One region of the Serratia sp. HNCC26DJ244 genome, then DNA from elsewhere that is predicted to be linked to it. Evidence: predicted binding sites of a transcription regulator. Region 1 holds the regulator's gene; the other holds the start of a gene.
What was found. Region 1 encodes LexA, which represses DNA repair genes until DNA is damaged. Its sites were predicted from a motif close to TNCTGTATGTACATACAGNA; they were not measured.
Positions count from the first base shown of each region.

Region 2: the regulator LexA is predicted to act here: its motif matches at 2,482-2,501, upstream of AC2A06_RS15610 (DNA translocase FtsK 4TM domain-containing protein).

Region 1 covers NZ_JBXUGO010000006.1:43,911-48,396, forward strand. The annotation lists gene plsB (glycerol-3-phosphate 1-O-acyltransferase PlsB) at 1-1,426, opposite strand, end outside; gene AC2A06_RS06900 (diacylglycerol kinase) at 1,529-1,897, shown strand; gene lexA (transcriptional repressor LexA) at 2,026-2,634, shown strand; gene dinF (MATE family efflux transporter DinF) at 2,743-4,092, shown strand; gene zur (zinc uptake transcriptional repressor Zur) at 4,134-4,486, opposite strand, start outside.
Region 2 covers NZ_JBXUGO010000022.1:5,884-10,369, forward strand. The annotation lists gene AC2A06_RS15610 (DNA translocase FtsK 4TM domain-containing protein) at 1-2,416, opposite strand, end outside; gene lrp (leucine-responsive transcriptional regulator Lrp) at 2,537-3,031, opposite strand; gene AC2A06_RS15620 (hypothetical protein) at 3,245-3,559, shown strand; gene trxB (thioredoxin-disulfide reductase) at 3,633-4,486, shown strand, end outside.

The DNA of each region.
Region 1 (4,486 bases):
AGGTCAATGGAATGGGTTCGCCAAAGTTTACATACCCTTGGCCTAGATTGCGTAACTTACGCAGCCCACGAAGCATCTGCAGCAGGCCCTCTTTTTCTTTGGTGGCACCACGCAGTTCTTTGGCGTAGGTACCCACCTCCATCACATGCTCATAACCGATATAAACCGGGACCAGGGTAATTGGGCGGGTACCCCCCCGTAACATGGCTTGAATTGTCATGGATAAAGTGCCGGTTTTCGGCTCCAGTAACCGGCCAGTACGAGAACGCCCACCCTCAACAAAATATTCTACCGAATAGCCACGGGTGAATAGTTCACCAAGGTATTCACGGAAAACCGTAGAATAAAGTTTGTTACCTTTAAAGGTACGACGGATAAAGAATGCCCCCAAACGGCGGAAAATCGGCCCGGCAGGCCAGAAATTGAGGTTAATCCCTGCGGCGATATGCGGGGGAACCAGCCCTTGGTGGTAGAGCACATAGGAAAGCAAGAGGTAATCCATATGGCTGCGGTGGCAGGGTACATAGACTATCTCATGACCATCTTGTGCCAATTGCCTAACTCGTTCGGCCTTAGTGACATTAATACCCTGATAGAGGCGGTTCCAGGTCCAACTCAGGACGCGATCAGAGAGACGTACCGCTTCATAAGAGAAATTAGCCGCGATCTCTTCCATTAAGGAAATAGCGTTCTGTTGGGCTTTTTCGTAAGAGATCTTCTTGCTGCGAGCTTCATCTTCTACTGCTTTCTCAATGGCCTTGGAGGCCAGCAGCTTATTGAACAGATCCTGACGAACAGGCAGACTAGGCCCAACGGCGGCCAGGAGTTGGCGAGAGAAATGCATCCGCGCTACGCGCGCCAGTTTTTGTGCAATGGTTTTATCTGTACCATGTTCGGTTGCCATACGGCGTAAAGAAACGGTGTTGGAGAAGCGGACAAAGCTATCGCGGCCCAACCAGAGTATGGCGAAGAATTTTTGCACACCGTTTAGCAGGCGCAGGTGGGGGGCTCCCTGCCCTTCACGCCCAGGGGAACGACCAAACATCACTGACACCGGTAACATTTGGATATCAAGATCTGGATTACTGCGGTGAAGATCCAGATAATCATGGAACAGTTTTACCGACTCTTCTTTCGGTGTGTAGTAGCGAAAGACGCGTGGCCCTTCATGGATAAACACATGGCTGGGCAACACGGAGCCATCGATTTCAAGTGGCTCAAGGGGGTCGGGCAGATCCTGCGCCAGACATTGGGTACGCAGAGTGAGTAAATCTGCCTTGGAATTATAAGGCAAAACATACAAAATCGGCCTAGACGGATCCAACCCTAACTCCGAAATGGGGTCTGAAGGGATGATTTTACTTTTTACCAAAAATTTAAGTGGTAAATTCAATAGGTTATAATAAATTTTACGCCAACCTGACATAACGACCTGAAGCCTCTTGTTAGCAATTGCGCTGAAAGCATACCAGAAACCGTGTAACAGGTCTGTGGTATTGAAACGATGACCTACCTTGTGAGATGAAACATGGCAAATCAAATTACTGGCATGACACGTATTATTAAAGCTGTTGGCTATTCATATAAAGGATTAATTGCAGCCTGGCGCAATGAGGCTGCTTTCCGCCAGGAACTGGTGGTGGCCGTGGTGGCTATCGTACTGGCGATATGGCTTGATGTGGGGGCGATAGCGCGCATTTTATTGATCGGCTCCCTGGTGCTGGTGGTGATTATTGAAATTATCAACAGTGCGATTGAAGCGATCGTTGATCGGGTGGGAACTGAATATCATGAGCTTTCCGGGCGATCGAAAGACATGGCTTCAGCCGCGGTCTTTCTGACGATTATGTTGGCGCTGTTTGTCTGGATCTCGGTGCTCTGGGATCACTTTGCCTGACGAGTAAACCGATGTCATGGGGTGCGATCAATCTCGCTAATCCCTGATTTTTATTTATGAATTGATTCCCAATCCTGGTTTACCTGTATATACTCACAGCATGACTGTATAAACAAACAGGGGGCGGAATGAAAGCACTAACTACCAGACAGCAAGAGGTCTATGATCTGATTCGCGATCATATTTCACAAACGGGCATGCCACCAACACGTGCCGAGATCGCAATGCGCCTGGGGTTTCGCTCACCAAATGCGGCAGAAGAGCACCTGAAAGCTCTGGCCCGCAAAGGTGTTATTGAAGTGGTTTCCGGGGCTTCTCGCGGTATCCGCTTGCTGATGGAAGAGGAAGAAGGGTTACCCTTGGTTGGCCGGGTGGCGGCGGGCGAACCCTTGTTAGCTCAGCAACATATTGAAGGGCACTATAAAGTTGACCCGGGCTTATTTCACCCTAGTGCGGATTTCCTGTTGCGCGTCAGTGGGATGTCTATGCGCGATATCGGTATTTTGGATGGCGATCTGCTGGCGGTGCATAAAACTCAGGATGTGCGTAACGGCCAGGTGGTGGTGGCTCGTATTGAAGATGAAGTGACAGTAAAGCGCCTGAAGAAACAGGGTAATATTGTTGAGTTATTGCCAGAAAACAGTGAGTTTCAGCCAATAGTGGTGGATTTGAAGCATCAGAATTTCACGATTGAAGGCTTGGCGGTGGGCGTGATCCGCAACGGTGACTGGCTCTGACACCTCTTTTTTGTCATGTTATCTAATCAAATAGGTATATCGCCTCAATAGCGGGGCGATATTCTGTCCATGTCAACAACTCTACTTCTGCCGTCGGAATAGATCGCAATGCGTTTACTCGCTACCTTCACCAGCCCTGCTGACAAAATACTGTGGCGTCTGGCATTGCCAATGATCTTTTCCAATATCACGGTTCCTCTGCTTGGTTTGGTGGATACAGCGGTTATCGGCCATCTTGATAGCGCAATTTATCTTGGTGGGGTAGCGGTTGGTGCAATGGCGACCAATTTCCTGTTTATGTTGTTACTATTTTTGCGCATGAGTACCACCGGGTTAACGGCGCAGGCGTTAGGGGCAGGGGACCCACAGCGCTTGGCGCGTACTTTTATGCAGCCGTTGCTGTTAGCGCTGTTGATTGGCTTAACCATAGTGTTACTCCGTGGCCCACTGATCTCGCTGGCATTACATATTGTCGGTGGTGATCAAGCGGTATTAGTACAGGCTAGACGGTTTCTGGAGATCCGCTGGCTGAGTGCCCCGGCAGCACTGGCGAATATGGTATTGCTCGGCTGGTTGCTCGGTGTTCAATATGTGCGTGCGCCGGTGGTGATGCTGATAGCGGGTAATCTGCTGAATATCGTGTTGGATATCGTGCTGGTGATCGGCTTGGGTTGGGGTGTCTCGGGGGCTGCCACGGCAACGGTGCTGGCGGAGTATGCCACACTGCTGTTGGGGTTATGGCTTGCTTGGCGGGTATTATGTTCACGTGGCATCTCATTAGCGATGTTGCGGCATGCCTGGCGCGGTAACTTACGTCGCTTGTTGGCACTTAACCGCGATATCATGCTGCGCTCACTCCTGCTGCAATTGTGTTTCTCTTCGTTAACGATTTTTGCGGCGCGCATGGGGAGTGATGTGGTGGCCGTCAATGCGATATTGATGAGTTTGTTAACATTTACCGCCTATGCTTTGGATGGCTTTGCTTATGCCGTTGAGGTCCATTCCGGTTACGCCTATGGCGCAAGGGACGACCGTCAATTGCATGCGATATGGTATGCCGCTTGTCGCCAGGCAGGTATGCTGGCACTGGGCTTTGCCACGGTTTATCTGTTTACCGGGCCTTATATTGTCGCGGCTTTAACCTCATTACCGCTGTTGCGTACCTTGGCCGGTCACTATCTTCTCTGGCAAGTCGTGCTGCCTGTGGTGGGAGTCTGGTGTTATTTACTGGATGGTATGTTTATTGGTGCCACCCGTGGCACTGAAATGCGCAACAGCATGGTGGTGGCAGCAGCGGGTTATGGGCTGACTTTATTTACACTGCCACTATTAGGTAATCATGCGCTATGGCTGGCTTTGGCTGTATTCCTGGCATTACGTGGTGTTGCGCTGGGGTGGATATGGCACCGTCATCAGGTGCGTGGTACCTGGTTTTCACTCCCTGCCAAGGGTGAATAAGGTCACCTGTTTTACTGCGGTTTGAAAGGAGTGTGAACTCTCTATTTTTTCTTTATCACTATGCTGTGATCATGCTGGCAACTGTGTTTGTGGTTACAGGCTTCTATTTCAACACAGGCGGAGCATAACCCATGTGCTTCAACCACACTGTGGCGTAAGACAAAACCTGATTCCAGGGCGAGTTTCTGTAGTGTTTCTTCCACACCCTCTGTCGTCCGTTCAGTGACTTGCCTGCAGCGATCGCAGATAAATAGCGCTGAGGTGTGCATCGGCTGTTCGAAGTGATGGCACAGTACGTAGCTGTTAGCAGATTCTATGCGGTGAATAAACCCTTGCTCCAGTAAGAAATCCAGTGCTCGATAGACGGTGGGCGGTTTGGCCTGAGGTTCTGCGA
Region 2 (4,486 bases), on a different contig from region 1:
AAGCCGGGCAATCAAGCACTTCTCGCAGATAAACCGTCTGGCGTTTGGCATTTGGCAATTCCAGCCCGACATAAGGTTTACCAGGAATAACCTCTACCACACGAACTGCCGGTGCAGACAAGGAGCGAGCCAGATCGCGCGACAGGCTTGAAATACGCGCCGCTTTAACACCTGGTGCCAAATCCAGCTCAAAACGCGTAATAACTGGGCCAGGCAGAATGTCGACAACATCCGCTTTTACCCGATAATCCGCCAGGCTAGCTTCTACCAAGCGCGCCTTTTGCTCTAAGACAAAAGTATCTACCGGCTCAATATCTTTTGGCGCTTCCGTCAGCAGATCTAATGTCGGCAATGGCGTTGTTGGCTTCTGCAGTGGCAGATCATTGCGCATCAGGAATGGATGGATCAAGCTATCCATCGCCGGTGCAACTTCTGTTTGTGGTGATTGAGGTTGCGGTGCTGGCACTCGCGGCGCTGAAACCGGTGTGCTCGAATAGGCTGGCACTGCAGATTCATATTGACCAAAAGGCACATCATCTTCTTGCTCGCTTTGCAGCTCAATACGATCTTCAAGCTGAGGCGATAAGTTGAATAACGGTTCTTTTGGGCCATCATCAAACTGATCGGTGGTTGGCGTAATGCCAAAACCGCGTTGAGAGAAAGAAGCAGGTGGAGAAAGCTCTACAGGTTCAGATTCCCGGTACTCTTCACCATAGCGAGCCTGCTGTTGTGCAGCAAATGCCTGGGCTAGTGCAGCCTGGTTCTGTGCCTCTTCATCCGCTTGTTGGTCTGGCTGATACCCTTCGCCATAGCGTTGGCTCTGCTGCTCGGCAAAAGCCTGACCTAATAAGGCTTCCTGCTGAGCATCATCCTGGGGTTGCTGCTGCAAAAAGTCGTCCACACGCTGTGCTTGTTGCTGTTGTTGCTGTTGTTGCTGTTGTTGCTGTTGTTGCTGTTGCTGTTGCTGTTGCTGTTGTTGCTGTTGCTCAGCCATGCGCTGAGAAGGCAGTTTGATACCATAAGAAGCCAACTCACGCCGGGTTGGGATCCGTACCCGATTTGGCCGGGGCAGTTCAGGGCCAATACCCTGCTTAATCTGCGAACTGGCGTCATTAGTTGCGGTGAATGCGGGTGTAAACAGGTTATTCACCGCCCCCAACGCCGCACTACCAGCCGGGTCAAGCGCACCATCGCTATCACGTTGAGCTGCAGTAAAATCAAGTGGTGAAAGTTCTGCTTGTGCCGTATCCGTTATCTGCCAGTTACCCATCCGGGGATCGTTTTCTATTTCCAGATAAGAGGTTGCCGAATGGCTTGTATTAGACTCAACAGCCTTATCGGTAGGGATTTCGAATGAATACAACGGCGGCATATCAGCCTCTGCAGCCAGCCCTAGGGGCAGAGAATTGTCTGCGGCAGACGCTTCAGGCGCCATGATACCTGCTGGTGGTATCGCGGCGTCAGGCAGGGTAGAGCGCAGCATACCCGCAGGTTCGAACTCAGCAGTCGGATAGTCATCGCTGCTGGCTCGTAAGCCACTCAATAAGGGGTCAGCAACATCCTCCGCTACTTCTTCTGCTACTTCTTGGGCCATTTCCGCCACGGAAGGGGTAGAAAACAGCACATCGCCATCATCCGCAATTGCATCAGCAGAGACCGCGGTCATAGGCTCATGAGTCGTTAGCTCAGGCCGATCTTCAAACACGCGGACATCATTACCATCGCGGTATTCAATACCATTGCGGGGTTCAATATCTTCATCTAGCTCAAGATCATCATCGTGGTAATGCTCTTCACGACGGGAACGATTGGTCATAAAGGTGGCAGCACTCAACACTACCCAGCCGATTTTCTCAGCAATCGTCAGCCATGACCAACCGGTGAACAAGGTTAAACCCGCAGCCCAAACACAAAGTAACGCCAACGTTGCACCAATGCCATTGAACCAAGGCAACATGGCATTACTCAATAAGCTGCCAATTACCCCGCCGGAAGCAAAATAATAGAGGTCATCAACATTCAGTGCCGCCAGACCACAAGAGGTCAGTACCAGCGCTAAAGTGCCGATCAGGCGCAATGCCAACGCAAAATAGTCAATATAATCGCCATCCTCAGTTTGGCGGTAACTCACCCAGCAAAGAATCAGCATGATCGGGGGGATCGCGTAGGCAAGTACGCCAAAAGTGAAGAACAAGGTATCGGCCAACCAGGCACCAACACTGCCCCCCAAATTGTAGATAGGCTCATGCCATGCGGTTTGTGACCAACTAGGATCAGATGGATTGAAACTGAGCAGGGCAACCATCAGGTAGATGGCGCAAACCGCCACCACCAGCAGCATAGCTTCGAGCAAACGCCGCCCACTGCTGAGTTTTTTTAGAGTAACGTCTTTATCTTCTGTGTATTCCTGGCTCAAGAAAGGCTCTCCAGGTTCCTGTTAGCTGACAGCGTAACAACGCCGAGAAATTTTCTCGGCGCTAAAACTGTATGAATAAACAGGAGTATAGCGAATTTAATCAGGTTTTGCACCTGCGTGTTACCGTGTTTTGATAACCAGACGATTGGTTTGCTTAACTTCTTCCATAACCACATAAGTGCGGGTGTCATTAACCCCTGGTAAACGCAATAGCGTTTCACCCAGCAACCGACGGTAAGCTGACATATCCGGTACACGGGTTTTCAACAGATAGTCGAAATCACCTGAAACCAAGTGACACTCCTGGATCTCTTCCAATTTCTGCACCGCAGCATTGAACTGTTCAAACACATCTGGCGCACCGCGGTTCAAGGTAATTTCCACGAAAACCAGTAAGGAAGCATCCAGATAATGGGGGTTAAGCAATGCGGTATAACCATTGATAAAGCCCTGACGCTCAAGACGGCGCACACGCTCTAAACAAGGTGTTGGGGATAAACCGACACGTTTCGAAAGCTCGACGTTAGAAATCCGCCCATCTTTTTGTAGCTCATTAAGAATGTTGCGGTCGATGCGGTCCAGGTCTTTACCTGGTCGTTTTTTATTCTCTGCCATTATTGTTGTCTCTCTTATGTTCTTCCCTGCACTTACACCCTAAGCCAAAACAATGTACCAAGGCAGGGTTTGTTCCAAGCGAAGACTCGATGCCAGTGGTAAGCGTCCCCCTCCTTGGTTAATCAGGAGAGTTCGTTCTTGATACCCATTCTCATTCAAACAGCGGGGGTTTGGCTATACTTAGTCACCCTAAGGCAATAATAAGCGACGCTGATGCGGATTTACCCGTCTGCCACCTGGCTGCAATTTGAATCAGTCTGGATGTTAATACTAAAATTCGCTGTCAGTCCGGAAAAAATTTCTCCTTCCTCTGATGTTTTCGCAAATGCACAGCCGATTGTCAAAGTAAAAGAACTAAAATCAGTAGAACGTGCCACTTGCCTGATGGAAATTCATCCCCAACAGAAGCGGAAAAGCCACGTGGATAGCCCTATTCTGCAATCCGTCGCTATTTTGCCCGATTCATTTCGCATCAAAGATACCGACTCATTTTTTGCCATTCAACAAATCATTAACAACGCGCCTTAACACTTTTTTTACGCGGGCATTTTCCCTACAATCAGCATCATTATCTGCCATTGTGCAAAAAGAGGTTATTGAAATGGGCAACGCTAAACACAGCAAGTTATTGATCCTAGGCTCCGGCCCTGCGGGCTATACCGCCGCAGTTTATGCCGCACGCGCCAACCTGAACCCCGTGTTGATCACCGGTATGGAGCAAGGTGGCCAATTGACCACCACCACCGAAGTGGAGAATTGGCCGGGGGATGCTGAAGGGCTGACCGGCCCAGCCCTAATGGAACGTATGCGTGAACATGCGGCAAAGTTCGATACCAACATTATTTTCGACCATATCACCCGTGTCGAATTGCAAAAAGCGCCTTTTCGCCTATTTGGTGACGACGATAATGAGTACACCTGCGATGCCCTGATTATCGCTACCGGCGCATCAGCACGTTATTTAGGGCTACCGTCAGAGCAACAGTTCAAGGGGAAAGGCGTTTCCGCCTGTGCGACCTGTGATGGTTTTTTCTATCGTAACCAGAAAGTCGCGGTAGTTGGCGGTGGCAATACTGCCGTAGAAGAGGCACTCTACCTGTCTAACATTGCTGCAGAGGTGCACCTGATCCATCGTCGTGACAGTTTCCGCAGTGAAAAGATCCTCATCAATCGCCTGATGGAAAAAGTAAAGAACGGCAACATTATTCTACACACCAACAGCACATTGGATGAAGTGCTGGGTGATCAGATGGGGGTGACAGGTGTTCGCCTGCGCAGTACTCAAGCTGAGGATAAAACCGAAGAACTGGCGGTGGCAGGTGTGTTTATCGCGATTGGCCATAGCCCAAATACGGCCATCTTTGGTGACCAGCTTGAGCTGGAAAATGGTTATATCAAAGTGCAATCCGGTATTCACGGCAACGCAACACAAACCTCTATTCCCGGGATATTTGC